2 linked regions of the Pseudobacteriovorax antillogorgiicola genome follow. The protein of the gene in region 2 binds, or shares a complex with, the protein of the main gene of each other region. Links are inferred from orthologs where the notes say so. Each region holds a gene or a part of one and is shown on either strand. Other genes may lie near its edges.

Region 1 (15,652 bases), on a different replicon or contig from region 2:
GGTGAATCGAAGGGAGTCTTTCCAGATATAGTATTCGTACGCGGGTCGATATCTAGCCAGTTGCATTTTTCACTGCTTATTGAGAATACGGTGTTTTGGTTCTGGGAGCGTAGTGATACCTCGATCGGGTCTACTAAGACTCCTTGTTGAAACGTTACATCGTAAGAGCTATCAAAGGTTTCTAGCGCTCTTGGTATGATAACAGAGATCTCATCACCGACGCACGTTCCTGTAGTCCGGTCATACCTCTCACCGTCTTTACAAAGTTGGTAGCTTTGTTCACTAAGGCTTAATAGGTTTTTATCGAGTGTAAGAAACAGATCTGAGTCTCCATTATTCTCCTCAGAAGAGTAGACTTTCAAGTCTGATAAAAGATCTGGGTATCTTAGGCAACCAAGTGGTGAAATCTCTAATTCGTTGATTGTAAAATTAGCAGCGGAGGCTACTTGAATATGCTTGCCCAACAGAGGAAAGCTATCGAAGTTGGTCAGGTAGGATGTTTTATAGCCTGGCTTGCTGGATGAAAAACCACACCTTTGCCACTGAGCAGTGCTAACTCCTTCAATTTTTTGAAGGGTGACCGGATTGATCAGCTCTTTCTTGAGGCTATTATAGTCGATAATGGTGCCGAGTGTAGAGTCAGGCGAAATACCTGAAACTTGGATCATCGTATCGACTGGGGTATCAATGGGAACTAAAACGCAGTTTTTTCGCGTCTCAAGTTTTTGGGATGCTCGCAAGCTTTGGTGTAGGGTAGCAACAATATCGCTCCACTCACCATCTCGGGCTACTTCAATGAGCAGGTGGTTGCTACTGTGATGAGAGCTTATTCCACAACGAAATAAGTACTCATCATAGCTATTACTTTGTTTAGAGCAAGAAAGTGCCGTGATAACGGCTAGCAATAGTAGGTATGGCATAGTAAGGGGTAGTGCTCGCTTCAATCGAAAACTCCTTCAAGAATCGACCTTTGTTACGCACTAATGGCATATCATGGTTGTGAGTTTTTGCCAATATAAAATTTATTATCCAATAAAACATTCTATATTAAAGCGTTAGAATAAGATCTTACAAGACTCATCTTTTATAAGATCGTCGATCTATTTAGGTGGGTCAAAATAGCTTGAAGTTAGTCTCAAAAAATCGTATCAGGTGTCGGAATAGAACCTACTGTGCTTGGTCTAAGACAGAGCAGATTTAAAAACTTACGATGGAGAAGCCATATGAATCGTATTCTTATAATAATTTGTCTAATGATTACAGATAGTTATGCAAGCGCCGATACTGCTGAGCTTGAGAAGGTGATCGCCGTCCAGCAAGCAACCATTGAAAAACTAAGAAAGAAGTTATCGGAAGTCATCGGGACAGATGGCGAATGGATTGGAAGTCCTAGTGGCTTGAAAGGCGATAAAGGCGATAAAGGTGATAAAGGTGATAAAGGTGATAAAGGTGATAAAGGTGATCGCGGAGCAACTGGCGCTCAAGGGCTTAAGGGAGACAATGCTAATATCAACCAATCACGCTGCACGTGGAGAACTTACGGGACATCAGGTCACAACGGTGGCACGGGGCAAATGGTATCTGGTGTTTGTGCGGCTGGAGAGTACATGGCGGGGTTTCGTCATAAGACTTGGGGCTCAGCAGCAACTTATGCGCAGGCTCTGTACTGTTGCTCGGCTAGATAATTCGAGAGTGGCATATTATTGAGGCCTTCTAAAGGCTAGTTTCCAGTGAGTCCTATAGCGATTAAGCAGTGATGGGACTCGCTTTAATCCGCTGACGTTCACCTTGATAAACTTGTAGGTGTTGCTCCACCATAGACTCCAGGCTAAATAAGCTAGCCCCTTGTTGCAGTTCTGAGCCAAGAGACTCAAGCAATTCATCATTATTCGAGAACGTCTCCAAGCCTTGGAAAATATCCTCGCCACTGGCCGGATGCTTACATAGAGTAGGTAGGTGGGGCCAGCTTGGATATAGCTTCGATAGTATGCCAACGTCAGTTCCGAAAACTGGCAGTCCGATAGATGCTGCTTCGGTGAAAATCATTCCAAAAGATTCATAGCGGCTCGGGAAGCAAAGAATGTCATGTTTGATCATCGCGTCAATGACATCGGCTTGATGCCCTTCAAAAGTGACTTTATCATCTATATTCAGCTCAGAAACTTTCCGTGACCAATAGTCTTGCTGAGGGTCTTGTCCGATGATAGAAAGTTGCCACGATAGATTTCGCTTTTTCGCCATTACCATGGCATCGAGAAGAGGCTCAAGCCCTTTTCGCCGATGGTTATTGCTAATAAAGATGATCTTAAACACTGAGTTTTTGAGTCTTTCTTTGCGCCAAGATCGGCGAGCTGCCGGAGATGCGTTTTCGATGGTGATCACATCTGCTTTTGGGTGGTAAGTTTTGATTCCGTGCGTATTGTAATTGCTTACGGATATCGTTTTAAGTTTCTGTCTAAAGTTAAAGTATTCGGTACATATTACCATTGCATGTATGGGGTTAAGAATAGCTCGTCCGAGTTCTCCATAGACAATCTTCTGCTTTAGGTATTGCGCGTGACAAGCATGGGAAGTAATAACGTCACTTACCAAACTATTGCCCCCACCCACATTATGTACTAAACCGTCAGGGTTTCGCCTCTTCCAGCGCCATACCTTAATACTGGTGAGAAAAAGAGTGGGAAGAAAAGTCAAAAATTCATACTTAAAGTTTATGGCAAACATCTTATGATGGTAGTCACGGTAGCTGCCCTCATAAGAGCTGTTACTTGACCAGATTTCAAAAGGAATCTTCTGCGCGATGAGTTCGTCGAGAATGGGAGCTAGCAGCTTAGAAAAACTATTTCGATCTTCGTCAAAGAAGGGTAGGAGATAGAGGATTTTCACTATGAGATCTCGTTGGCAACATGCATGTAGTGGTCAAGGCTATTGCTTAACTGCGAGCGTGCACTAGTCTTTCTGACAAGGTAAATGTTAACATCCCCCGGAGCAAGATAGCCCTTCAGCACTTTGCTCATCAAAAACTGGACCGGAGCGAGAAATTTTTTCTTAAGGCTACTATAGAAGCTTCCCGCAGAAGTTTGATGGACAACTTCAAAACCAACAATTTCAAAAAAGATCTTTATTTGATGGTCAGTAATTCCGTGAATATGACGCTGATCGATAAAATCGCTATAGCTAAAAGACTTTAGCTCTCCCTTAAGGAGGAACTTAAGGCGTGACATGACATTTTGAACGTTGGGAGTTGTGAGCAATAGGTGTCCTTCTTTGTCGAGAAGGTTATGGATCTCCCTTAGAAAGTGGAGTGGGCTATCCAGATGCTCGATGATCTCAATAGCAGTTACGAGGCCATATCTCTTTTCAACGAGGCTGGAAAAGCTTTGATTAAGATCCCAATCAAAAAAACTCCTGACTGGAAGTTTAAAGTCTTTGCTATGTAGTTCGCTCACACTTAAATCAGTGAAACCAGAATCGACGAATCGAGCCGTAAATGCACCATTTCCAGCTGCTAGGTCTAGGCAGGAGGTGTCTGCGGAAAAGCCGTGCCTTTTGACAAGCTGCCATGCTGCCTGATGGGTTCCTGGTGCTGCTTTTTCCTTCAGCCCGTTGAATTCAGAGTGTTGAAGCAAGAGTCTAACCTCATCAGGTGATACGTTTAATGTAACAACTCAAGTCTTAGATGACCCCTTCCCAGGCTTCAAGAACAATTTACAGCAAGGAAGCTCAAGTAGAAGAAAACCAACAAAAATAAATTACTTAACCAACTCTCTACCTCAACGCATAAATATTCCACCCCTACACCACAGTGTCAATTAGTCGCGTATTGCGAAAAAATCGGGAAGTCTCCATTTCGTTGTTAGAAAATCACAAAACCTCAGCTCAATACACAAGCAAATAGTAGGTCCACTTGAGATATTCAGTGAAGACATGCAAAAAATCGCTCTCCTTCCCCCACCAGGTGGCAGGGGGGGGAGTAGGTAGGGACTCGATCTTGATGGGTGTGGTATTTTGTCGCTCGATGATCCAAGTTGCCCTGCTTGAGTGAAACCAGCTAGTCACAAGGATCAGCCTCTCGGCCTCTGGATTGATGGTTTGGATGTGCTCTAAAATGAGCTGGACTTCTTCTTGGCTTGAAGTGTTGGCAGAGTCTGCCAAAAACTCGATCTTGTCATCTGGCACCTCTAGGAGCTTGAGAATGGAGAGGGTTGCCTGACCATCAGGCATACGGAAGCCCATCTTCATAGCCTTTGTTTGCTCAGCTTCGGCAAAGATGATTTTTTTAGCATAGCCTTCTTGCAAGAGCTTGGCAGCGTGCTCTGTGCGGTCGGACACCCCACCCATCATGATTAGAATATAGTCTGCTCCTTTTTTGGGCTGATCATCTCGGATCAAGAGGTGCATTGGCATATTCAATATTTCGATACGATAGGTAAACCCAATAATAAGGGAGAATATAAGGGCAGTGGCCGCAATGGTAAGCTTCTTCATCAATTCCTCGCAGAGTGGTTTTTCAGCACTATGCGTGAATCTCAAGCCTGAATCAAGCAGGAGGCCGGCTCCCGTTATTCGTAAGGAGGTAGCTGATCACTAGGAATCACACCTTCGTCGATCATACGATTCATTTCTTGCACCAGCTTGCGATGAAAGTTGTATACCTGGCGCTTGTAAGCAACGGGGTCATGGTTTTTCTTTGGGGGGTAAAAGGCGCGGCTGAGATAGTGATCCAGCTTTACAGGCTTTGGCATCACAGTGGGGCCAAGCCCTCGGGCTAAGAAAAATGGCATTTTAAAGTTTCTATAGATCCAGTCTGTAACCCCGTTCTCATAAACCGTGAAAATATCATCGGCCTTAGGGCAAGCCGCAAGAATTACAGGAGCGCCGGAGTCGATGGCTAGTTTTGCAAAGCCTTTACGCTTGGTCCATAGGACTCGGTAGCGATCAGTGGATGGTCTCAGGGACTCCTGCATGCCCCCAGGAGCCAGGTAGAGTATTTCTCCATTAGATAGCAAAGACTGAGCATTTTCCTGGCTGCCAACGATGCAGCCCAGTTTTTCCATCAGTTCCCCTAAACCAGGGATGCGGTAGAATGCACGATCGATCAGTGCCCGAGGGAAGCGGTGCAGCTTCTGATAAACAGCGCTCATCAGTAGAGATATGTCATAGGTCGCTAGGCTATGGTTACAGGCAATAATCACCGGACCGCTTGCTGGGATATTTTCAAGGCCATGAACCTCATGGCGATGATATAAACGCAAACCTAGTGTGATGGGCAATAGCTTGAGTTGAAGCTCTTCTTGCATCGTTCGTGTCGGACCTTTTTTAATGCCTTACTCCCTCTCTTTACTCCCGTTATGTAGGGAATGCAAGTTGCAGCTGGCTGGAGTCAGAGTTAAAGGTATAGAAAAAGCATACCAATTTGTTACAGCGTAACAAAGAGGGTGAATTTTCCCTCCCCTAAGTCAGCGCCACCAGAGACTTTGCGAGGGTCGGACTAAATCTCGATGGTTCCTTCAAATACAAACTGGGCTGGCCCTGCAAGATTTACTTGATCATCTGCAGACTCTTGCTTGCAATAAAGCAAGCCACCAGGCATAGCGACCCCAAGCCACTGGCTACGCTCTACAAGGCCTGAGTCAAGGGCAAGTGCAGCAACCGCGCAGGCACCGCTGCCACAGGCCATGGTTTCCCCTGCGCCACGCTCCCAGACGAAAACCTGATAAAGATCATCAATTGCTTGGCCCAACTTGTTTCCAGCTTCAGTTTTCAGCTTATTGTCAACGTCCTGAGTTACAGCGAGGTGAACATTGATGCCGTCCCAAAAGGCAGATTTTTGAAAAGCTGGGCCAACGCGCAGCAGCAAATCGCGGTCTGCTTGGTCGAGAAAGAACACCAGATGCTGATTGGAGATGTCGATGATTCCCCAGTCTCGTTTGAGCTGTGGAAGCTTGAGTTCGTCAGCGATACGAGACACTTCTTGCTTGGCGTCTTCGTAGAGCTGGCAGTCCTGGTTCAGCTTAGGGTGGCCCATATCAACACTGACCAGAGGCCAGTGATCCTGAGTCTCTAGTTTGCCGCGACCTAGGAAGCGACAGCTCACGCTCGATGAGCGAAGGTCCATAGCAAACCCCTCAGGAATATCCCGCGGGGAATAGTAGCGATGTCGCTTGAGAACGCTAAGTGCGGCACAGCGAATGCCGTTGCCGCAGGTTTCCGCAATGGAGCCATCACTATTTATGATTGATAAACGATCGGGGAATATTTGTTCTCTTTCGGAAATATGAAGGACAAGGATGCCATCTGCCGAAACACCCGAGCCATCGCGGCTACAGATTTCGGGGGCCTGGCGTACAAGGCTGTCGAAGATCAGTTCATCATCGCCTAGCAACCATGTAAGGACAAAGTCGTTTTTCGCACCATGCCATTTTTCAAATTTTAAAAACATCCATCAGACTCCAATTTCAGGGTTCACATCTCCACAGAATTTATAACCCCGACCCCTCACGCTTTTCAAATACTCTGGCTTGGAAGGGTTGCGTTCGATGTATTTACGTAGGCGCATGACAAAGTTGTCCACTGTACGGGTCTCAACATTGCCATTCACACCCCACACCTTGCTCAGAAGGTGTTTTCGCGTGAGGATGGTTTCAGGATTAAGGACAAACTCATTGAGAACCTTAGCCTCCAAAACAGTCAGTACGTGGTGCCCTTGGCTACTATTCAGTTCCAGGCTATCCATATCCCAGGTGATGTCTCCCCAGGATAGTTTTGAGTTGGCTGGCTTCTGGCCTGGAGAGAACAGATCGCTCCGATCTGCCATGCGGCGGATGCGCAGAAGCAGCTCCTTGAAACTGAATGGTTTTGTCATGTAGTCATCTGCGCCTCGTTCTAGGCCTTGGATCACATCCTTTTCTGCAGCTCGGGCGGTGAGCATGAGAATCTGTGTGACCTTATCCTCTTGGCGAATGATGCTGGCGACTTCAAAGCCGTTAATCTCTGGCAACATGATGTCCAAGATGATTAAGGTAAACGGGCCTTCGTTACGAAAGCATTCTAGGGCTTCCTTACCGTCGCTGGCTAACACCACCTCATAGCCTTCTGATTGAAGATTGAACTCAATATTGAAGGCTAGGTTGGGCTCGTCCTCAACGAGCAGTATTCTTTTCTTTGCTTCGGTCATCTTTGTCTCCTATTTGATCCCTTTTAAACATTTTGACCGATAAACGGGGCGTTCTGGTTCATTAGCACGGTTGAAAATCCCTTTCTACGGCGTTTTACCAGGGGGACTGATATTTTTGACTAATGCGGTCTGCAATTAAATTGCGTGCTAATAGCTTTGGTCCCGAGAGATCACGACATCTGCAGGAAAAGCGACATAAAATGTTGAGCCTTTACCGACGCCTTCGCTTTCGACCCAGATGCGACCACCCAGGCCACGGACCATAGAGCGCACGATGTAGAGCCCCAAGCCCGTGCCGGGAACAGCATTTTTTGTAGCTCTTGGAGTGCGGTGGAACATATGGAAAACTTTCCTCTGATCGCGTTTATTGAGGCCAAAGCCCTGGTCTTTTACAGATAGCCACAACTCGCGATCCTGACGTTTAGCACAAACTTCAATCAAGGAATCTTTGGGAGAGTACTTCACAGCATTTTCTAGCAAGTTGCCAAATATCATGGTGAAAGCGAGACGAATGCCTCGAACTTTCATATGTTCCGGGCAGATAATCGTAAGCCGGTTTTTGAGGTGGCGATCCATATGGGCTGCTCGATCGACGCACTTGAGAATGGCTTCTTTAAGGTGGAACGTCTCCAATTGGGTTGTGTAGTCTAATATGCCGCGGTCAAGGCGTGCTGATAATAGAATCCGGTCCACGAGCTGGGTCAGGCGCTCTAGGTCCCGCTCTACCATTCCCATGACCTTAGTCTGGATTCTATCAGGAAGATTCGGGCGTTGTAGGGTCTCAAAGCTTAGTTGCAAGCTGGCAAGTGGAGAGCGAAGTTCATGGGTGACGCTGGAGACGAAGGACTTTTGCTGGCGCAAGAGACTACCCTGCACCTGGGTGAAAATGAACAGGACCACTGTCCCAACTAAAATCATCCCTAGCAGAATACAGCCGATGACTAAAGTCATGATGCCCGTGGTGCCGGTAATTGGAGTGGTTCCCATGAGCTTTGAGAGCTGGGCCAGTGTTTCCTTTTGATTTAAGAACCATACAACCCAAAGCACTACAAAGGAGATCCAGACAACCTGAAGAGCTACAAAGACCACAATGGGATGGGTCAAGCGCTTGAGTATGGAAATCGCATTCTTTTTAAATCCGCCCAGCATAAGGACCTCGTCACTATGGCGTTAATGAAGCCGATAGGCTGTCGTCCTTTTAGCTGATACGACAAAAATGTTCAAGCTCAGGTCTCGTGCTTGTGTTGGGCGGCAAGAGCGCTGCGTACCCGCAGGGCTTGGCGATTGAGCTGCCGACCCACCACACTAGTGAGAAACTGTGTGAGCAGGTGGTTCTGGTTATCAGTCACGTATTCAAAGGATACGGAGACCTTTGTGCCCGATATGAATACCCGTCTTACCTTCGCTGATACCTTTATAAAGTCGCCGTGGTGGTGGTCCAGATGGTCGCTGACTGGAATGGATAGCTTCACCTGATCACCGACTCGGAAAATGATTTCAGCATCTGACTCCAATACGGCCCCATGGAGACTGAGGTCGATGATGTGCCCTTCGATCATAAGATCTTTTGAAAGCAGGAAAAAAGAGACTGGAATAAACACATTGTAGCGGCGACTACGGCGGCGGTTCTGATCCTCAACACCAGTTTTGATACGGTTGAAAATTCGCGTTCGGGCCATGCCGGTGTAGACGATGTATTCGTCCGTCTCATGGTAAAGTAGAAGTTCTTTGTGATAAAGGTTGACCAACTCGGGAGCGTTTCGAGTTAGGAATAGAACGGGGATCAACTCGTTGCGACGCTTCTCTTTGAGAGCTTTCACCAGCCCAAGAACCACATGGATGTCATCGAACTCATCATCAATCACGAGCAGGGAGATATTCCTTCCGAATTGGCGAGATAGCTCTTGGGGGCTCTGGGGCATGGAAGTGGATAAGGTGCTATAGGTTTTCTTAACGAACTGCTCCATAGCTTGAGCCAAGTCCATATCGAAGTTGTCACCTAGAGCAAAGATTACATAGTTTTTCCGTTTGCGACGAGGGCCGGTAAGGTAGTCCTCGATCTTACTTTGCTTTTTTTCCTCAGGGCTTGCCGATTTTTGTTCTTTACCCTTATTTTTGTCCATGGTTGCTCACCTGCCACTGGGCTACATATTTAAAGAATGAAAACGGCTCGATCCGAACTCCAAGCAGCTTTCGTTGGTGCCCAGCATGATGCTTTAAAGTCCAGAGAAAGGTGTAAGGTGATTCTTCAGATATAATGCTGTGAAGCTTTTTATAGATGGCTTGGCGTTTGTCAAAGTCATTGGTGCTGCTGGCCTCCGCAAGCATGCTATCCACTCTTGGATTTTGGAACGACACGAAGTTGTTGCCCCAGGCTCGTGCACTTTGGCTATGAAAGAGACTGGTGATGTTGGATGAATCATCAAAGTCCCAGGAGGCTATGGTAAGGTCGAAGTCATGCTCACCTAGGACTTTGGCTTTCCATACTGTCCACTCCAAAAATTTGAGTTCTACTTTGATCCCGATTACCTGCAAGTAGTTTTGATAGGCCAGCACAATGCGCTTGGTCATCTCGCTTTCCCCAGCCAATGGAACAGCAAAGGTCAGCTGAATTTCCTGTCCTTTTGTGTCTTCCACAAAACCATTGTTATCACGATCCTCAAAACCAGCTTGCTTGAGCAGCTCACGGGCTCGATCTTGGTTAAATCTATATCCAGGTACGTTCAAGTTATATGCCCAAGACGTAGGGGCGAAGGGCCCCGTAATGAGGTGTCCCTTGCCTTGAAAGAATGCGTCGAGCATTTCTCTGCGATCGATACTATAGTTGATGGCTTGGCGGATGCGCTTATCTTTTAACTGGGGATGGTTCATGTTCATCGCAACAAACGAGAAATTTTGCGCATCGTAGGGAACTAGATCAAGGTTACGATCGCCACCGACTTCCTTGACATCTCTAGGGCTGATATAGGTGACAAGATCCAAAGAACTGTAGAGCAAGGATTGCGTCATGATACTGTTGTCCACAAAGGGCTTCATAATAACTTCTGTAATGCTCGGGAGCTCTTTGAAGTAGAAAGGGTTTCTTTTTAGCTGGATTTCTCCCTGAGGTGTGCTCTTAACAAAGGCGAAAGGCCCTGTGCCTATTGGCGTGCGGTTGAAAGAGTGATCCCTAGTGAGGCTTTTGGTGCTTTCTAACTTGTGGTTGGGGAGGACCTTAAACATAAGAAACTTAAGGGGTTGAGCTAAGGCGCGGTGGAAGTGAATTCTCACCCGGTGATTGGAAAGGACCTCAACTCTTTTGAGCACCTGAAATCGCTCTGCGTTGGGGATTTCGCTGTTGGGGCTCTTGATTAAGCGTAATGTAGTGGCAATATCTGCGGCGTTAAGAGGCTTTAGAGGTTCCTTGCCTTCTTTATGCCAAAAAACCTTTTCTTTTAAAACAACATGAATTGCGCTTCCATCATTCTCAATGGTCCAAGACTTGGCTAGGTGAGGTTCGTAAGTTCCTCCAGGGCCTGTTGTTACTAACGAATCGAATAAGAGGTCAGCCAGCCGGTGACCAGCTGATTCGTGGCTGGTGTAGGGATCGAAGGCTTGTAGTTTGGTGTTCTCCCCATAGACCATGCGAGTCGATTCTACACCGAGAGATGTTGAAGATAGCGCAATGAGTCCGAGGCTCAAAATATAGGATTTCACAGATTCACCCTTTCATGGCTAATGCGGTGAGAATGGACAATGTGTTTGCTTCTGCTCCTAATACTAGCTAATCTGCGTCGGCCTTGGATTTGATGGCCTAGATTTGTGAGAGCTACATAAACGCGATCCCAGGCCCCTACCTGAGCTCGAAAACTTAACACCCCAAGAGATGACATCATCATGTCGCGATTCATCTTAGTTTTGGTATTGATGTGATAGGCCTTGCCGACCCTTAAATCGTAGGCATAAATTGGATTGAATCGGCTTGGGTCTCGCTTGACAAAGAAAATCTTAGAGCTATCAGGGGACCAAGCTGGCCCAGTATTGAGGTCTACGACTACGTCTTCTGCTATTACATAGCGATTCATGCTCGTTTCGTGACTAGTCTCACCACCTAGTGGTAGAACGTAGATATTCCAGTGGCTGTTTTGGCTACCATAGAACGCGACCCACTCTCCTGAGGGTGATACCTTGGGTCTTAAGTTATCGTTCGGCCATTGGGTCAGCATTTGGGTGCGTCCCCAACCTTTTTGGTCACGGCGTCTGACTACGATTTGATGAGAGCTTGATGGGCCGCTCGTGTATACGATGCCCTTGCCCTTTGGAAGCCATTCCGGAAATAGTTCGGTGTTTGGGCTATCGCTGATTCGTTGCACATTCTGATCTTTAAGCTGCAAGAGGTAGATGTCTCCATTACCAGAACGAGAACTTACAAACGCAATTTCGTCTTGAAATGGGCCCCAGGTTGCATAGCCGTCCTTGCTTGGGCTTTGAGCCACAACTTCGGGACTATTCTCCACAGAGCCCACATAGATATTGTACTCTCCCACTCCGCCATTGGACATGAAGGCATACTGCTGCTCGGTGGGTGACCAGGTAAGTCCAGAGTTGTAGGATTGGATGCGAGATGCAATGATTCCATCAAGAAACGATCTCTGTCTTTTTCTCTGGACGGTGAGATTCTGATGAAATCGTCCAGTAAGTTCACGAATATAGATCGATCGGTGCCGATCATTGCTTGTTTCATAGCTAAGATATTGCCCATTGCGAGACCAACTCAGGTTTGACTCATTTTGTCTATTTTTTTCTGTAACGAGAGGTTTTACCTGGATTAGTCGGATACCACGCCTTGCCTGAGATATTGTTGGAAAACGCTTTTGAAAAGAATCACTCCTTGGGAAAAATTGGAGCAAAAAATCGGGGAAATAGGAGCCGTCCTTTGCTTCGAAGGCTTTTTCTGCGAACCAATTGTCAGGCAAGCTGGAGCAAGATGAAAGTCCCCATCCCGCTATTGCCACAAAGATGGCTAAGCATCGACTCATAGGTTTTGTCTCTTAGTTCTGTTGAGAGCGACCTCAAGCTGTTTTAGATAGACATTGGCATTCTTGATCATAGGGGTTTTGCTCTCTTCAGGTTGACGGTTGGCGAGTAGTTGTCGCCAGTGGGTTTCTGCGCCTTGTAAATGCTGAGTTTCCTGGGTAAGAGACCAAAGTTCTTGGTGACTGATAGCAGTATAGTAGAACAGATTGTCGAATGCTTGTTGGTAGTCGACCTTCTTGATAAAGCGAATATGAGGTTCAGCCTGGGTTAGAACCTCGATGGCTTTGCGAAAGTGTGGAGCAGCAGCGTCTTCGTTGCCCTCCTTGAGGAGGCTTTGTCCTGTTAGATAGAGTGATACTCCTTCATTGATGTGGCTTCCGATGAAGCGCTTGTCTCGATAAGACTTTACTTCTGGGTGGTTTGTGACGCGATGAAAGGCAGCAGCGGCTTTGGCTGCTTGATTGAGTAGGGTCATATAGATCACGCCCGCCTGATGCTGGGCATGAAGATAGTCAGAGTGTTGTGGGGGAACCTCTTCAAGAAGTTGCACGGCCTCCTGAAATCTACCGCTGTTCACATGCTGGGTTGCCTTACTTCTAAAGTCCTTCTCCATGGTGATTTTTCGATCACCTGTAAGGTCGAGCGTGCCTTCTTCAAGCTCAAGAACCTGTTTGAAGTTTTTGAGCCCTCCTTCTCCTAGTATTTCGAGCTTGACGAAGCCGCTGGGTACGGCCACAGGTTTCTCAAAGGGAGTTTTTCCAACAAACTTCTTATCGATAAACACGCTTAAGTTTTGAGGTTCGGTGTCGATGCGAAGATATGCGCTCACCCGCTTCAAAGGGATCTCAACTTTGCCTGTGCGCCCCAGTTTGGTTTCTTTCTGAAAGGTTTCATAACCATGCTTGATGACCTTTAGCAATCCTCGTCCTGTTTTGTGATTGCTGCTGAGAAGGCGGCCGTCTTCATCGGTTGCTCCGATCCACTCGCCTTGGAAATAGATATTAGCTTGAGAAAGGTCGCGATTTTGATCAGGATCGGTAACGGCGAAGGTCATTTTGTTTCCAGATTCCCCTTGATGCCTTCGAAAAACCACTTGATCACCAATATCGATGATGGACCGTGCTTCGGTATGCAAGACTTTGGCGCGACTGCTATATTCTCGAACTTGTGTCGCTTCAAGGCTACCGATACGGGCATGACGCTTCTTCTGGCCTTTTAGGTCGGACTGGAGACCATAGACATCAAATTTGTCTCCCGGTTTAACCGAGTGCCCTTCGCCAAAACCGAGGTTGATAGTAAATAATCCTTCGGACTCATCGGTAATACTACCTTCAAATGGGAAACGTCGTAGAATCTTTTTACTCAGCATTTCAACAGATTTTTGGATTGCCTTGCGATCACTGAAGCTGTCAAAACTTTCTTTGCCCGCGGCAAGTACAGTTCCTGAGCTATCGATAAGTGATAATTCGAGAGTCATCGGGCTATGAACAACTACAGTTGGTAGCAGTACTGCATCTATTTCTGACTTTGCTTCATCGTCATTCCAACCTCCTCGAATCTTACGTAGCATTTTACTTGTATCGGTTTTTTTTAGCATCAGTTCGTTATTTACCGCGGCGAATGAGGCTGAGTTGAAGAAATGGCGTTTTAAAGACGACTTGAGATGTTGATCAAGATTACCTGTGAACGTTGATAGAGTCTTGCCTTGCAGTCGTCCAGCAATCTGGGCTGGCATAGTTGCTATGCGAACTGGTTCCGGGCTTATCGGGCTAAAGTATTTTACGAGGGAAACGTTGCCACCCACAATATAGTCTGTTTCAAAGTCTTGAGGGAGGTGCTGACGAGTCTTAAGGCCAATTTCGATTAAATCTCCTCGTTTGCCACGATAGGTTGTTGAAAAGAAGCCAAACTCATCGGTTTCACCAACTTTTTTCTTGTCAATAGTGATAGTGACCTTAGTTAGACCGCGTCGATAACTATAGTGGTTTGTGAGAGCAAAAACATCAATACTATGGCCTGGCTTCAAATCACGGTGAATTTTACCGTTGTTGTCGAAAGTCGTCTCACCAAGAGAGCTAATATAGTCTCGTTTGCGAACGAGGTACGAGTATTGAACCCCAGGTTCAAACCCGCCACGTAGCTGGCAGCGCCCCATTTTATTGGTGATGCAAGCCTCCTTGAGTTGGCCGCGTTTTTTGAGGCCATAGAAGATATGAGCCTGTGAAACTGGTTCACCTTTGCCTCTAACATAGAAGGTAAGCACGGGAGGGCTTGTGGTTGCTAAGTTTGATGCTGGAGCTAGAATCTCAGTGTCAGGCAGAGCCTTTTTCTCAGAACCAGCCTCTTCATTTGCTATGACTGGGGTAGCGATGCTTAATTCGGGGGATTCCCTCTTAGGGTCTTGTTTCTCTAGACTTTCAATAGTTTGCTCACTAGCGAGATCTGACGATTTCTCCTGATTTTCAGGCCTGTCAGTAACTTGGAGCGAGCTTTCTGGATCGGTCGCAACTAGGTTCTCGTCAGAAATATCTTCTTGAGTAGATGGATTGTCTTCAGAAGAGAGAGGTTCAGATGAGTCTTCATCTGATTTCTCAATCCCTGGCTTAGGTACCGAATAAAGAATGGCTTTGATGCTGAGATCTTTTTTATCTTCCGATAGAACCAGATTTTCGTAGTAAGGAGCGTAATAGAGGTTTTTACTTTCTTTGCGAACTTCGAAGAAAACTCGTTCACCAGGTTCGAATTCTTTTTGAAAGACCAAATATCCTTGGGAATTGCTGCGGCCTTCAAAGGATTTGTTTACATATACTTGGGCATTGGTAATCGGTTTTTTACGCTCGTTAACAGCCCTAATGGTGACGTTAATGGGGACTGATGTTTTCTTACATGAACTGATTAGGATCAGTATTGTCAGGGAATAAATGGATTTATACGTCATGGTGCGTCCTCATATACAAGTTCAAAGCCTAGGGGGATTGATAATGGCTCCGCCAGATCCTTGATCAACGGTGATGCCGTTGTAGGCCTCGATGGCCTTTGAACGCTTAGGGGGAAGAGCGACTGCCTGAATCTCTACCTGCCTATCCTCGGTGATATCAACGGTTAAGGAGTTCGATTGGTAGCCGGGAATCAGAGGCTCGATGAGATATTGGCCAGGCTGAATCTCCTCTTGAGTCTCAAAAAAGCCATCGCTACCAAAGTCCACAATTTCAGAAAAACCTTTTTGATCCAATCGCGACACATTTACCTTGCCTCGTTCAGCTTTGATAGGTTTGCCTTCAGGGCTTACGACATAACCCGAGATCGTTGTGCGACACGAGCTGAGAATTAATGTAAAACCGATTGTTATGAGAAACTTCATCGAATATGCCCCCGTTTGATCCAAGCCACAGAATGGGTTTTGGGTAAATATATAAGTACGAACGGTCCTTTATGGTTAAGAGCTTTAAACCGATAGCC
Region 2 (15,531 bases):
AATCAACTTTTCCAGAGACTCGCCAAAATACGCGCCTTTGAGCACCTCAACCGAGACCAACAGCATCATGATATTACAGAAGAGATGCTATCCCGCGGGGAACGACTCACTCAGTCCATCCAGCGAGCCCTGGAAATCGTGCGCAGTCGATCGATCCGAGATATCGCCAATCAATCCCATCATATGGGTGTTTACAAATTTATTTTAGATTACTCCCAAATAACTTATGAAGAATCTTTGCTCATGCAGGTGATTCGCGACCAGTATCATACCCCAGCCGAGCAGCATCTTTCTCAGGATGCATTATATGCCTGGCAAAAGTGGGAGTTTCTGGTCAAACAGCTATTCAATCAGAACCGAAGCCTCGATCAAAAAATTCGAATTTTCCTAACTCTAAAACTCAGCAAGCTAGACGAATCCATAGAAGTCTATGAGACAAATCAACGAGCGTTGAACAATTTGCGTCAAACCCTAGAAGAGGCCTTGGGAAAAGATATTGGTAATCTCTTAGCACACTATCGAACCGCTATAGAAGAAAAGCGCTCTGAAATCATGAAGTGGAAGGCTGATAATCAATGGGCTTCCTACACCAATATCACTGCAAAGCGACGAAGATCGGAAACAGAGCAATCCAAGATAGAAGCAAAAATGGAAGAGGATCTAAAAGATCTAGAGTATGAGGTAAAGCAATGAAATTAGTCTTCATCATACTTATTATGAGTGTGGCACCTATCACTAGTGCTAGTGAAGCGATTCCTAACCCCGAAAGCGTTCGTGCATACAAGCACTTTTGGAATAGCTTTGACCAATACGAGGCAAGTCGCGTTTATGACTCTAAAGAAACGATTAGTCAGGCCTGGGATCAACTAAAGCAAGAGTACCATGTTACAAAGCGCTCCATGTCAGAGCAGCAACTCACAGCCTTAAAGCGGGCTGCTGAAAAATACCGGAACCATATTGAAGAGCACAGCCGTGCAGATAATATTCCTTACGTTCTGCTAAATCTCGCTCAAATACTAAATAAGATTGCCAATCACTATCAAGAATTTGATGTCACGGCAGGAACTCAATATCGTTCCGAAGCTCTTGAGGTACTATCTGACATTAGCAAACGCTTTCCACGTTTTGAAAAACGCGAGGAAGTTCTATATTTAAAAGCCGTCACTCTAGCCTCTATTGATCAAAAAGAGTCTGCGTATACAGTATGGAAACAACTCGCTAAGATTGCGAGAAAAACTCTATTCGGCGCACATGCCCACGTGGCAATAGGGGACCATCTATTTAATCAGGAAAAGGCGATTCAGGCACTTAAGAGTTACGATAAGGCACTCAGGATCATGAAAATCTTGAGTGCAAGTAATATAGACTATGAACTACTTAGGATTCAATATCGCATTGCCTGGGCAGCTTATCGATCCGCTGAGCTAGGCCGGTGCATCTCAACAGCCATTGAAATACTCCAGCCAGGTCGCCCTATGGGAAAGTTATCAATCAAGGATAACATCGAGCAAGACGCCATGGAACTCATTGGGGATGCTCTCTACGAGAAGAATGACATGATGTATACTCAAGCTACCCTTGGTAGAAAGGTTCTTCGCAACTATTCTAGTGGAATTGCCTTAAGAATACTCAAGCGATACCTATCCGGTCAGATTCATACAGATATTATCGATCTTGGTGAATTCATCATTGATCGATTCCCAAGAGCGATGCATTTACCAGATATCCTAACGATCCTCGCAGAATCCTACGGTGCTATTGAAAACGAAGAACGGCGGTTAGAGGCACTAGAAAAGCTGTCCTTACTTTTACCTAGGAATAGCCTGTGGCGATCACAATATCGCCACCGCTTTGAAGTGATCAAAAACATGGAAATCAAGGCCCTTGCAGCCAGCCAACTTCTTGCGGCTCACTATTATCGGCTTGGCATGATCAACGCGTCAGTCTCTAGTTTTCAAACTGCAGCATCTTACTATCATATCCTTGTAGAATTTAATCAAAACCATAGTAAGGCTCATGAGTGGCTACTACGCCAAGCAAATGCCTACTATTTTTCATCTCACCTAGGTGAGGCAAAAAAAATATATGAGTCACTTATCAAAGATAGAAAGGTTGACCAAAAAAACCTTCAGTTAGCCTCATACCAACTCGTCCTGAGCTATGAGAAGATTTGGCGACAAGAGTTTGGTCGAAGCTTGGAAAAAAATCAGAAACCCTACCAGGACCCAATCGTACTACAGCACTTGAGAGACTTTGAGACTGCTGCAGAAGCATTTTCCAATCGATTTCCAACGTCGCGCTTCAATATTGAAGGTCTGCTAAGGGTAGCATCAGCCAATCGAGACATGCAAAGACTTAAGAAAGCCAGCGAATACTGGCGCAGGGTTCTGATCTCGCAACCAAGTGCTGATCAACGAGCCCTTGCCATCCGTGGTATCGTCTATCAGAAAGTCCAATCTGGCGATCATGACGATATCATAGAGACGGTGACTCGCTATCTCAAACTAGAAAAATGGTCACAGATCGGTAGAAATCTAGGACGCGAGCTACAGGGCATCCTATCACAAGCGGTAAGAGATGCTAGCGATGATTTAAATTCCAAAGGGCAAGTTTTTGAAGCTGGTCAATTGCTGATCAAGATAGCGGAAGACTTTCCTGGGTTGCCACAGCGAGATGTATTATTTCGAGATGGGGTTTACATGCTCGCTATCGCTGGTGATTGGGCTACGGCTCTAAAGCTCTGTGATATGGCGTTAAACCAGAAGTCTTTCCGATATAAGGGTGATATAGCCTATCTGAAGGGCAGGTCCTTGGAATATCAGATGCGCTTTAAGCTAGCCGCCACCGCGTACCTGAAAATGGGTCGTCGCTTCCCAAAGCACTCTCGGGCTGGTATCGCACTGGAGCGAGCGAGCACACTTGCTCAAGCCGAAGGAGACATTAAGGTCGCCGCTGATGCCAGCGTTCAGCTAGCTAAACTGCAACGAGGAAAGGCTAAGAAGCATAAGTACTACACCCAAGCAGCCCAATACTATACAGACATAGCCGACCATCAAAACGCTCTTCGATATGGCAATGTAGCGCTCAGCACCGCCTCCTCACGGGAGCAGAAACTAGGAATAAGACTTTTAGTTGCCAAACAGAAGTATGCCTTAGGCTCCGAATCTCTCGCCTTAAAAGAGTATAAAGTCATCAGCAAGGATGTTCAAAGGCAAAAAGACAAGATCGACTTTGAAGCCTATAGCCGAGTACTAGGAGAAGCAAGCTTTCTACTGGGAGAAGAACAGCGAGAAATTTTCGTCGACTTCAAGATCAGGGAGCGTCAAGGGCATTGGACTCACAATGTGAAAGAAAAAGTAGAACGTTTCGAAAGGCTTTATGCAGCCTACAGCACTTCTATAAAATCAGGCCATCCTACATGGGCTAGTCAATCCCGTTACTATTTGGGACAATCAGCTGAAAACTTCAGCCGCGAGATAAATGAAGCTTTGATGGCAGATGACAAGCTCAAGTCAGGAACCCGGAAGCGCATCAAAAATCATGCTATTCGTTTTCAACAGCTAGCTAAACAGTTCTATAGCGAAAACATCATGGAAAGAAATCGAAAGCCAAAAGACTATCGCCATAATCCTTGGGTTAAAAAGTCAATGATCAAGCTAGCAGGCTTCCACGACAATAAACTACTCCGAATCAATGACGAAAAACTGCCATATTCAATGGGAACCCTTATGCCACAACAATGGAGTATGTAGTATGTTCAGAATACTCTGCCTCGCCCTTGCCCTAAGCTCCTGTATTAGTGATCACCAAGAAGACACCCTAGATATACCACTGTCTCCTAGCAGGGAAGATTTACCAAAGAGCACAGCATCTCAGCTGGTTGCTGTTAGTAAAGAAGACCTTAATCCTGAAAAAGTCATGGCTTGGCAGCACTTTTTTAAACCGGATCCTGATCAACGTAAACGACAGCAGATCACTAAGAAAATTTCCAACAGTGAAAAGAAGCCAGACCTCAAGCTAGATGAGGTGCTTGAGCTTGCGCGAAACCAAAAATCAATCGGCCAGCTTGTTAAGGCCGAAACTCGCTATCGTGAGGTCTTAAGGCGTCACCCGGAGCATCTAGATGCTCTGATAGAACTAGCTCAAATATATTTGCTCCGCAGCCAAGTTGAGAAATCTTTCGACTATATTGTTGCCGCCAAGAGAATTCTAGCAGATCAAGAAAAGCCAAAAAAGATTGATCTATTTAAATACAAATACACTTTATCATTAGGCCTCCTCCAAAGTCATAGAAAGGATGAAGGCCATAGAATTCTTAGTGAACTGATCAGCGATGACCCTAAGTTTACTCATGCCTACATAGCTCTCGCAGGGTCCTACTTGGAAGATCATAAGCTTGATATGACTGAATTTATCGCCAAACGTGGCTTGGATCACCTTGAAGACCAGCCTGAACTGCTCAATATTTTAGGGATCGTGGCATCCCAAAGGGGACAATATCGAAAGGCTCAAAGCTATTACAACCAAGCTCTCGAAAAATCCCCCCACCTCGTTTCAGCGCTGGTTAATCGGGCAAATTTATCCATTAATAAGGGACAGTATAAGAGCGCAGAGATTGACCTTCGGAACGCCATCAAGCACAACCCATATCACACCAATGCTTATATCTCCCAGGGCATCTTATTCAAGAAAATGGGTCGCTACACATCTGCAAAGGTTTCACTGCAAACAGCTCTCGATCAAAATCCTGAAAACGCCTTTGCTCGCTACAACCTGGCTGTGCTGATGGTCGACAAATTCGATGATAAAAATACTGCTTTAAGATTGTTTTATGAGGTTCTCCAGTCCAATGAACAGACAGCAGAAATCAAAGAACTCGCGAAAGTACAGATCCAAGGACTCAGGGATAGCCGACTCTCGATGGAAAGTAAGAACATGTAATTATTGATTTTTTAATTTTGAAAGGCGTGTTTTCTAAACACGGTCTAGAATTTGACGAAAAGTCACTATCAGAGAAGTATTGTTCCTTAGGAGTACTTATGACAATCCAGGACCGCACGTACAATCGGACCTCGCATATTCTGGTCGTTGACGACGATGATACTCTTCTCAAGTTTTTTAAAATTCATCTCAACAAATTTTTCTCTCGGGTCATCGTTGTAAAAAATGCCAAGGAAGCCATAGAAACTTTGAAAGACAAAGAAATCGATCTCGTGATCAGCGATATCAAAATGCCTAGGATGGACGGGATTCAACTCATGAAAAAGGTTAAAAACCATGACCCGTCCATCCCTGTCTTTCTAGTCAGTGGAGCACTTCTCAATGAGACTCAGCAAACTGCGATCGATACCAAAGCGGATGGCTATCTAAAGAAACCATTCGGGATTGATGAGCTACATGATTTCATCGATCGTGGAATTCAAGTGCGCGACGCCTATAAGGAACTTCTAGACATCATTCAAGATAAGAAAAAGTTTTTAGAACTAATCCAAGGCAAGCGACAGCTTCGATTTATAAAAGACGAAGAGCAGCGATCGCGAGCACAAGAAATTATGGATCACCTTAAAGCCAGCTAGCATAGATCTTGGATAAGCATTACGACTCGCTTACCTAGATAAGTGCATTTAGAAATTTACTTGGCTCATTAATTCTGAATCAGTCCCAGACCTCCCGAGGCTTTCCATCGCCCGAAGCAGGTGAATCCCGTGCCATGACATCAACCGACCATCAATCTTAAAGGGCTCCCCCTTAAGCTCACACTCCTCAAAACACTGTTTCATCTGGCGCTTGCGAAAAGGAAAGGGTTCAGAGGAAAAGAACACGATGTCAGCCTTTAGGTCCCGCAATGCAGCTGCATCCAATGCGGGATAACGTTCACTACTCTCGACAGCATTCTCATAGCCATAAATCTCAAGCAGCTTCGATATATAGGTATCACGACCGACCACCATATAGGGATTTTGCCAAATCAAATATACAAAGCTACCACGTTTGCCATTCGACTGAACCTGGCTCAAGCGAGCTTCAATTTCTTCAGCAGTCTCTACTATCAACTTACTGCAAGGCAAAATTTCTGCCCAAGATCGAAGCATCGGCACGACATCATAGGGCGACCGAGGGAAGTCTTCCACTAGCTGGTATTCAGCGGCTAGGACACGAATGTCCTGGCGTCGATTTTCTTCAGTATTCACAAAAACGAGGTCAGGCTCTAGGCTTCGGATCAGATTCAGATCAGGATCCTTGGTGCCCCCTACAAGCTGGCATTGCCGATGTAAGTTTGGAGGCTCCACACAAAAGCTTGTACATCCAACAATTTGATCCTGGTAGCCAAAAGCACAGAGATTTGCCGAGGTGCTGGGCACGAGACTAACGATCCTCATGGTGTGCGAACCAAGCGAAAGGAGAGGGCAGCAAAGTGACTTAATAACGCCAACAGTGCCAAGGAAAGACCAACCCCGACCAAGATGCCTGTGGGATCTAGCGTATCGGTAGGGCCTGCATAAGCTCGCGCCATCATTCCAGGCCCCATAGCCATGGTACCGCAGAAAAAGCAGAAGGTTTGAACCCACTGCCAACTGAAAGGCAGCCTTGTGTAAGGCAAGGTGAGACCCATTAGAATATGTATGCTTGCAAACAAGTTGGTGTGACCGTGAGAACTTTGCATCAAAACAGACTGCCAGGAATCCAGTAAGGTATTGTCCCTCAAGTAACCTTCGGTCAAATCAAAGGCTATAAAACTTCCCGATGCCGCCGCAAAGAACAGCACACCAAAGCCAATCACCATATTTACCAGACCCACTCTAGACATAGGAATCTATTCCTTAATCAGTGAAAAAATTTCGAAGCCTTTCTCGTAAGCTTCCTTCTTCCAAGCAACTATATCACGCATGAGCTCTGCGGGGTTTTTCCAAGACAGGCTAGCAAATTCCTTATCTGACTTTTCAATGGATGGCTCCGCGTCTTGCAAAAACTCCAGTAAAAACCACTTCTGTCGCTGCCCCCGGAATTTCTTAGCTATGGGTGCTTCAAGATCTTCGGGAAAGTCGTAGTGTATCCAGTCTTGCCCTTCTCGAACCACCCTTACCCTGTCAGTTCCGATTTCTTCTCGCAGTTCTCTCAAGAGGGCTTCTTTAGGGCTTTCACCTGGATCAATCCCCCCTTGAGGCAGCTGCCAGACACCAGCGCGATCGTCACGTTCTCCAGCGAAAACTAGGCCATTCTCACCAACGATGACAGCAACCACACAGTCCCGATAGTTTCGCATCCCACTCTCCCTACATTACAGCCACGACAAATCTAGACCAAGGCATAATTGACCTACCAAATGCTGGTATCATACTACATGAAGGACATAGCGACCACCTTGAAACGGGAGCTTAAGATGAACTCTATGATCATAATGTTTTTGTTTCTAATCATGAGTCAAAACTCATTTGGAAGCATTAGCATAGGCTTATCAGGGGCTACTTCAACATCAAACTACAGCCTCGAAACTCAAAAAAGCTCTATCATCAGTGGCAATATATCCTTGGCTATAGCTTCATTCTTACGGATCGGCCTCACTCACCGACGCTCGTTTGTAGAAAAATCCGGTTTACGCAAAGAAGCGACTGATACTTCAACGCTATATTATGAGTTTGAAGACAATACAGATATCGTAACCAACTCCATCGACCTAACTGCCATCTTATACCATGGCCGAGTCTCACCTTTTGTTTTTGGTGGAGTGGCCCGGAGAGACTACTTTACAGAGGTTCGCTACCCAGGCAGTACCACGAAGTTTCGGGAAACCCTCAAGGCCGTTCCTAACTACGGACTGGGCATAGCCATTCATCTAAATCGTCATTTTAGATTAAAGATTACGCAGACATATACCCCTGGAGTCCGGGTCGACCTAGTCGATGGGCAGGAGGTGAAGGAAGATGTCAATGATACCTACACTCAAATTGGGGTGAACTACGCCCTGTAGAGTTCAAAAAGCCCTCAAACTTCTCCCAGAACAACCGATAAGCTCATAGAACCGCTGAGGATTTTATGAGCCCCATCACAGCAACGATCATTGCTATAGCCGGCATCCTTTTAGCTTATGGCTTTTGGAGTGTGATCAACACTCATAATGCCACCAATGCTCGCCGCCGCCGGCAGCGAAAGTCTGATCGCATTATCCTCACAAGGCAGCAGAAAAAAGTCTACCAAGAAGCTATTCGCTACTATAAGCAAGGCAACCTTAAAACCTCGGCACGGATGCTCGAATCGCTCAACATGACCCGAGAAGCGATCAACATTTTAGAAAAGGGTCGCCATATCCATGAAGCGGCTGCGCTTTTGATGAGAATTCATCGCCCCAATCGAGCAGGAATTATCTATGCAAGACACAAGATGTGGAAGGAGGCGGCCGAATGTTTTAAAAAGGCGAATATGCCTGCGGAAGTAGCACAATGCTGCAAGAAAACTGGGGATATTGCGACAGCTGTGGTCTACTACTTGGAAGCAAAGGACTACGAAAATGCCGCAGAATGCTTTGAGGAGCTTGGCAAGCATCGAGAGGCTGCCCGACTCTTCACCAAGTTGGGGCAACACCAGAAAGCCATTCAACAATACAAACACTTGATCGACAAAAACCCTCAAATTGAGTCCATCGACTTTAGTGATTCAGAGATCAACGTCATTATTAACTATATCGCCAGCGAGAGTATGGATACTCGGCTTGCTGATGTTTTAGTTATAAAAAATCGTATTGTCGAAGTGATCTGCCGACTGATCAAGAAGAATCGACTTGAAAAGGCCATAACGATTTACATGAAAAGCACTGCTGATATAGGGCCCGCACTAATTGAATTCGATGGCTTCGATAAGGATGACCACTTAAAGCTTAGCGAAGTGTTTTTTAAATCGGGTGCCTACGAATATGCAGGAATGGTTTACGAGCGGATGGAGCTTTTCGAGCAAGCTGGAGATTCGTTCAAGCTTCAAGAAGACTTTGAGCGCGCCGCTTACAATTACGATAGAGCTAAACTATCTGAAAAAGTAACAGCCATGAGGATTGAAATTGCATCCAGAGGCCCCGCGGCACCAAAACCTACACCTGAAAAGGAAAAAAGTGACAATGAAGCCGATGAACGATTTCGTATCGAGAAGACAACTTCGGACTTTCGGCAGATTGAAGATACAGCCGAGCTAGATATCGAGGGTAAACAAGCTAAACTAGCTATTCCTTTACCCAATGCAGCGATCAGAGGCTTGATTATGGATTCTCCTGCTATTAAACATGAGCATCAGAGTCCACCTCCCGTTTCCATGTCGTTGGATGACGACGACGAGGAGGGAACAGAGCCCTTGGGGCTGCCTCAGATTCCATCACCACCTAATAGCCACAAGACCATTGATGGCGAGCCAGTAGATGGAATCGATTGGACTGGATTTCATGAAGCCAAGTTTATGCTTGATTTAAGCACTGAACAGCAAAACAAATTTAAGTCCTATGGCAGTATCAAGAGATATGAAGATGAAGAAACAATTCTCGATTATAAAGACGCACCGGCAGGAATCTTTTTCATCCTAGAAGGTCAGGTTTCCGTTTATAAGCTCATTGATGGTGTTGATCTACATGTTGATACAATGAAGCCTGGTGAGACCATCGGCAAGCTCTGGCTTTTCATCGATCGCCCCAGCAACGTTAGATTTATTGCTCAGGACTCATGTTCCCTGTTCAGTATAAAGCGCAGCGACTTTATGGAAGTATTGGATAAGGATGGAACGATCGCGCGTAAACTCTACAAACACTTCACCACAACCTTGATCGAGAAGCTGATAAGTACCAGTAATATGGACGATAATTTGGAGGCATCCTAGCCCCTCCCTGGCATAGAAACTGCATTTAAAAACAGTATGATGTTGCTGAGCTGATCTTGTTGCCAATGGAGATTGCTATGAACCAGATGATCTGCTTTCGTCATCCCGAATATGCTGGAGACGAAACACCTGAACTAAAATGTCAATGCTGTTGTAAGATTTACGTGGACCGCATCCGCGAAGAAAATCATAGGAAAAAAGTTGATATCGATCAGTGGCTTACTGAGAAGTCTCGGTCCAATCCGAAGCTTCGAGTGGCTCGGATTCAAACGACCCAATACTGCCCGTTTTCTTGTTAATTAAGAAGGGCCAGCAACCTGGCCCTTAGGAAAATCTATAAAAGCAAAGCTGTTACATCATTTCGACAATCACGCCACTAGCTTCACCTCCTCCGATACAAAGAGTCGCCAAGCCTCGCTTACCACCAGTTTGCTTTAGAGCATTGAGAAGAGTCACCAGAATGCGCGCGCCGCTGCAACCAATAGGATGACCTATTGAAACTGCTCCTCCATGAATATTCACTTTACGTGCATCAATTCCAATATCTTTCATCGCGGCCATAGTCACAACAGCGAAAGCTTCGTTTATTTCCCAAAGATCGATATCGTCCTTGCTAAGCTCTGTCTTTTTGAGAAGTCGTTTGATACAACCGATCGGAGCCGTTGTAAAATGAGCCGGATCATGGGCAAAAGAAGCTTGACCAACAACCCTCGCAATCGGTGTGAGTCCTTTTTCCTGAGCTGTTTTAAGGTCTGTCATGACAAGAAGCGCCGCACCGTCGTTGATGGAGGATGCGTTGCCCGCCGTCACAGAACCCTCTTTATCGAAAGCAGGCCGCAATGCTGGAAGCTTATCTAAATCCACAGAGAACGGCTCCTCATCTACCTCGACCGTAACCGTTTGTTTCCGCTGTTTTACTTCAACGGGTACGATTTCCTCTGCGAAAACACCTGACTCTACCGCTTTACGGGCTCTGGTATAGGACTCCAAAGCAAATCCATCTTGATCCTCACGGCTGAACTTATACTCTTTCGCGCATATTTCACCGCAATTACCCATTGCTACATCGTTATAGGGATCCCATAACCCATCCCACTGCATGGAGTCTTTAGCTTCAACCGAACCAAAACGGTATCCAGCCCGGGCGTTCATGAGCAAGTGAGGAGCCAATGTCATGTTTTCCTGGCCACCAGCAAAAACAATCCTAGCATCTCCGAGACGGATTGCTTGGTCAGCAAGCATCACAGCCTTCAGACCACTTCCACAAACACGGCCTACGGTTGTAGCACAAACGGAGTGAGGCAGGCCTCCGTACAATGCTGTCTGCCGCGCTGGAGCTTGCCCAACACCAGACGTCAGCACGTTGCCCATGATGATCTCATCGACCTCTTCGCCTTTGATATTGCTATTTTGCAGGGCATCTTTAACCAAGGCAGCACCCAGTCTGGGAGCGGGAACTGATGCAAATGCGCCACTCATTTTACCAACCGCGGTTCTCTTAGCGTAAACAATCACGGTGGGATTGTCTTGATTCATGTTGAACTCCTTCACTGTTTGTCGATATGCCACAAATACTTATCAAATTCATTCAGAATTCTGCGACTAAATCATAGCCAATTCGATCCCGTTAGGCTATGTTGATCCGAAATTTTAGGCACCCCCTGTCTGGAGGCTAATTCCTACATGCGTAAATGCTCACTAGTTTTAACAGACGGCAGCCGCTTTACAGGAGATCTCATAGGAGCACCTCTTCGTGCAAGTGGCGAGTTGGTTTTTACCACAGGAATGGTCGGCTATAGTGAAGCCATCACTGACCCTTCCTACTTCGGTCAAATCCTTTGTTTTACTTACCCCCTCATTGGAAACTATGGAATCCCTAATCCACCAAAGGATTTAAGCTTACCGATACCACGTGGATTCGAAAGTATCAAACCCCAGGCTGCAGCTGTTATACTTACCATCGATAGCCCTGAAGCCTTCCATTGGAATAGTTTCCACACCTTGGACGATTGGCTCAAAGAGCATGGGGTACCAGGGATTATAGGACTCGACACAAGACACCTGGTACACCTGATTCGATCCACCCCTAATATCCTTGGTCGAGTCGAACCCGATGATGAACAAGGCTATCGCGATTACGGCCCCGACCTCACCCCCTCCCACCCCACAGCTTTTTTTGATCCCGGCATGAACAATATTGTTTCCGAAGTTTCCACCAAAGAACGTGTCGTACTTGGTGAGGGAAGCACGCGAGTTGCCGTGATTGATTGTGGTGTAAAGTGGAATATCATTCGGCAATTTTTGGAACATGATTGCCAGGTCGAACTGATTCCTTGGGACACAGACTTAAACACGGTCGACTGTGATATGTGGCTAATATCCAATGGTCCCGGCGATCCTACCCGCACAGGTGATTTAAGGCAGCGGGTCGCAGAACTGTTTGAGCAAGACAAACCTATCCTCGGCATATGTTTAGGACACCAGATATTATCCCTAGCTGCTGGCGCTACCACTAGACGCATGGCTTACGGTCATCGCAGCCACAACCAACCTGTCTATCAGGTAGGAACTCGTAAAGGCTTTATCACTAGCCAAAACCATGGCTACGTTGTGGAAGACAACTCCTTACCGGATGACTGGGAAGTTTGGTTCCGTAATGTCAACGATGACACCATCGAGGGCATTCGTCACAAATCCAAACCTTTTAAGAGCATCCAGTTTCACCCCGAAGCCTCTGGGGGACCACGAGATACCGCCTGGATTTTTGAGAACATTCTTGCCGAGGTCAAAAAATAATGCCGATGATTAAAGAGTTAGCGTCACTAGGACGAGCACCAAAAGTTCTACTTCTGGGTTCTGGCGGGCTTTCTATTGGCCAAGCTGGTGAGTTTGACTATTCAGGAACACAAGCCATCAAGGCGATGAAGGAAGAGGGTATCCATGTTGTGGTCATCAACCCCAATATCGCCACAGTCCAGACCAACCCTGAAGAGGGGACTAAAGTTTACCTTTATCCTGTTGAGTTAGAATGGGTTGAAAAAGTCATCGCCATAGAGCGCCCCGATGCCATCATCGCTGGCTTCGGTGGTCAAACAGCTCTAAACTGCCTGATGGAGCTTGACGATGCTGGAATCCTAGAAAAATACCAGGTAAGGAATCTAGGAACACCAGCAGCAATCCTTCGCATGACAGAGGATCGCGACGAATTTGCTCAGAAGATGAAGTCCATCAATATGCCTGTTCCTGCTAGCTTCGCTTGCAATACAGTAGACGAGGCGTTAGAGGCGGCCGATAAAGTCGGCTATCCCGTCATTCTCCGGGCTGCTTATGCACTTGGTGGTCTAGGAAGCGGTTTTGCCAATGATAAAGAAGAGCTGCAAGCCTTAGCTCAACCAGCCCTAGCATCATCGCCCCAAGTTTTAATCGAAAAATCTTTGAAGGGTTGGAAAGAAGTTGAATATGAGGTGATGCGGGATTCTGAAGGGAATACGATAACCATATGTAATATGGAAAACTTCGATCCCCTTGGGATTCACACCGGCGATTCAATTGTGGTTTGCCCAAGCCAGTCTCTTTCTGATGATGAGTATCAAATTCTCAGAAATGCAGCTTTGAAAATCGTCGATTCTCTTGGCATCATTGGTGAGTGCAATGTTCAGTACGCGCTCGACCCACACTCCTTAGAATTTTACATCATTGAAGTGAACGCACGATTATCACGATCCAGTGCCTTAGCAAGTAAAGCATCGGGATATCCTATTGCCTATATCGCTGCAAAAGTAGTCCTAGGTTATGATCTTCTAGAGCTAAAGAACCCAGTTACTGGCATTACCTATTCGTTCTTTGAACCTGCACTCGATTACGTCACTATAAAAATGCCTCGTTGGGATCTCCTCAAGTTCCAAGGCGTAAGTCACGACCTAGGTTCAACAATGAAATCGGTTGGCGAAGTGATGTCCATAGGCAGAACCTTTCCCGAAGCCTTACAAAAGGCAACAAGGATGGTTACCGAAATTGCTCAAGGCCTTTCCATGCTGCGCCCCGCATTGAACGACGATGAGTTATCGGAGGCCTTATCACGACCCACTGATACTAGACTCTACGCTGTAATCGAAGCTCTGCGTCGCGGTTGGAGCATCGACCAGGTCCATGACCTCACAGGTATTAACCAATGGTTTCTGTACCAAACAAAGCGAATCACCGATGCCGAAGCTAAGATTGGCGAGATCGGTGCAAAGATCGATACATCTTTCGAAGCGAAGCCTTTTGTTCAACAAGCATTTTTAAACACTTCAGAAGACACTTGGCGGCAGTGGAAACTGCTCGGTTTCGGTGATGAGCAGATCGCAGCAATAGCCTTTCAAGCAGCTGGGAAAGAAGTTTCCGGTCGCGAGATACAGCAAGCATCTCTTGCCATCCGAAAACTTAGGATCGAGCTAGGCATTCGCCCTGTGGTTAAAAAAATTGATACCACAGCTGGTGAGTACCCATCGCCATCGAACTACCTCTACCTATCTTACGGCGGCGTTTTTGATGATCCATTGCCGGATGATAACAAGGTGTTCTCTGCAGTGGTTCTAGGTGGTGGTTCCTATCGCATCGGAACTTCCGTGGAATTTGACTGGTGCGCTGTAAGTTGCAGCCGAAAGCTTCAAGAATCTGGCTGGCGGAGTATCATTGTAAACTGTAACCCAGAAACCGTATCTACAGATTACAACAGTAGCGACCGGCTATACTTCGAGGAATTGAGTCTCGAACGCATCTTAGACATCTGCGATTTTGAGCGACCTGTAGGGGTTGTGGCTAGTATGGGTGGTCAGCTACCCAATCGTCTTGCCAACCCTCTCTCTGACGCTGGGATAAAACTTCTTGGCCATCGCCCTGACACCATTGATACAGCAGAAGATCGTAGCCGATTCTCGGCTCTACTTGACGAACTCAACATCGGTCAGCCTCGTTGGATTGCCGCTCGCACCCAAGAGGAAGTCAACGCCTTCGTCGACAAGGTCGGCTTCCCCATTTTGGTAAGACCGAGCTACGTTCTATCTGGTGCTGCCATGAATGTGGCCTATGATGCTGACTCTCTTAACTCTTGTCTTGCCGAAGCGGTCGACCTTTCCCCGGATCATCCGGTTGTGATTTCGGAGTTTGTAGAAGGGGCTCGGGAGATCGAGCTCGATGGAGTTGCTAAAGAAGGTGAGATCTTAACCGCCATCGTCAGTGAGCATGTTGAGAACGCCGGCGTTCACTCTGGTGATGCCACCATGGTGGTGCCAGCGCAGAAACTCTATGTAGAAACGGTAAGACGAGTGCGTAGGGCCGGCCGTAAGATCGCAAAGGGTCTGCGACTCAACGGACCATTCAATATGCAGTTCCTCGCCAAAGAAGGTGAGATTAAAGTGATTGAGTGCAACGCTCGGGCAGCTCGCTCGTTCCCGTTTGTCTCTAAAGCCGTTGGCCTTAACCTTGCTGATGTTGCTACCGACGTCATGATCGGTGGTAAGCCCAACCTGAGCCGCTTCAACGAAGACGATCTCGACTACGTCGGTGTGAAAGCTGCCATGTTTAGCTTCAAGCGACTCGGCGGCGCCGACCCCATCCTAGGAGTCGAAATGGCCTCCACCGGTGAGGTTGGCTGTATTGGTGAAGATTTTGATTCTGCTCTCTTGCTTGCCCTGG

The links.
Region 1: the proteins of B9N89_RS26370 (region 2) and dapF are in contact, whole or in part, in a solved structure (PDB 5YGU), measured with the Escherichia coli proteins. The link is inferred for Pseudobacteriovorax antillogorgiicola from one-to-one orthologs.

The regions. Positions count from the first base shown.
Region 1 is NZ_FWZT01000023.1:109,922-125,573, reverse strand. What follows is about bases 4,468-7,405. They hold dapF (diaminopimelate epimerase), read right to left. Parts: upstream 6,443-7,405; coding sequence 5,492-6,442; downstream 4,468-5,491. Other genes in these bases: B9N89_RS24645 (sensor histidine kinase), read right to left, coding at 7,325-7,405; B9N89_RS24650 (response regulator transcription factor), read right to left, coding at 6,446-7,177; B9N89_RS24660 (lysophospholipid acyltransferase family protein), read right to left, coding at 4,563-5,300; B9N89_RS24665 (YdcF family protein), read right to left, coding at 4,468-4,488. Outside these bases: B9N89_RS24685 (hypothetical protein), read right to left, coding at 1-944; B9N89_RS24680 (hypothetical protein), read left to right, coding at 1,224-1,685; B9N89_RS24675 (glycosyltransferase family 4 protein), read right to left, coding at 1,747-2,886; B9N89_RS24670 (class I SAM-dependent methyltransferase), read right to left, coding at 2,886-3,629; more of B9N89_RS24665, read right to left, coding at 3,880-4,467; more of B9N89_RS24645, read right to left, coding at 7,406-8,326; B9N89_RS24640 (PilZ domain-containing protein), read right to left, coding at 8,404-9,300; B9N89_RS24635 (ABC transporter substrate-binding protein), read right to left, coding at 9,287-10,873; B9N89_RS24630 (TolB family protein), read right to left, coding at 10,870-12,195; B9N89_RS24625 (peptidase associated/transthyretin-like domain-containing protein), read right to left, coding at 12,192-15,131; B9N89_RS24620 (hypothetical protein), read right to left, coding at 15,153-15,554; B9N89_RS24615 (SH3 domain-containing protein), read right to left, coding at 15,551-15,652. UniProt on the Escherichia coli protein: Involved in the succinylase branch of the L-lysine biosynthesis and in the biosynthesis of the pentapeptide incorporated in the peptidoglycan moiety. Catalyzes the stereoinversion of LL-2,6-diaminopimelate (L,L-DAP) to meso-diaminopimelate (meso-DAP).
Region 2 is NZ_FWZT01000027.1:46,628-62,158, forward strand. The notes cover bases 5,540-8,356. They hold B9N89_RS26370 (RNA pyrophosphohydrolase), read right to left. Parts: upstream 7,265-8,356; coding sequence 6,815-7,264; downstream 5,540-6,814. Other genes in these bases: B9N89_RS26355 (response regulator), read left to right, coding at 5,540-5,576; B9N89_RS26360 (helical backbone metal receptor), read right to left, coding at 5,625-6,380; B9N89_RS26365 (hypothetical protein), read right to left, coding at 6,377-6,808; B9N89_RS26375 (hypothetical protein), read left to right, coding at 7,343-7,969; B9N89_RS26380 (cyclic nucleotide-binding domain-containing protein), read left to right, coding at 8,035-8,356. Outside these bases: B9N89_RS26340 (tetratricopeptide repeat protein), read left to right, coding at 1-693; B9N89_RS26345 (tetratricopeptide repeat protein), read left to right, coding at 690-3,752; B9N89_RS26350 (tetratricopeptide repeat protein), read left to right, coding at 3,754-4,941; more of B9N89_RS26355, read left to right, coding at 5,040-5,539; more of B9N89_RS26380, read left to right, coding at 8,357-9,852; B9N89_RS26385 (hypothetical protein), read left to right, coding at 9,930-10,151; B9N89_RS26390 (thiolase family protein), read right to left, coding at 10,204-11,388; carA (glutamine-hydrolyzing carbamoyl-phosphate synthase small subunit), read left to right, coding at 11,536-12,648; carB (carbamoyl-phosphate synthase (glutamine-hydrolyzing) large subunit), read left to right, coding at 12,648-15,531. UniProt on the Escherichia coli protein: Master regulator of 5'-end-dependent mRNA decay.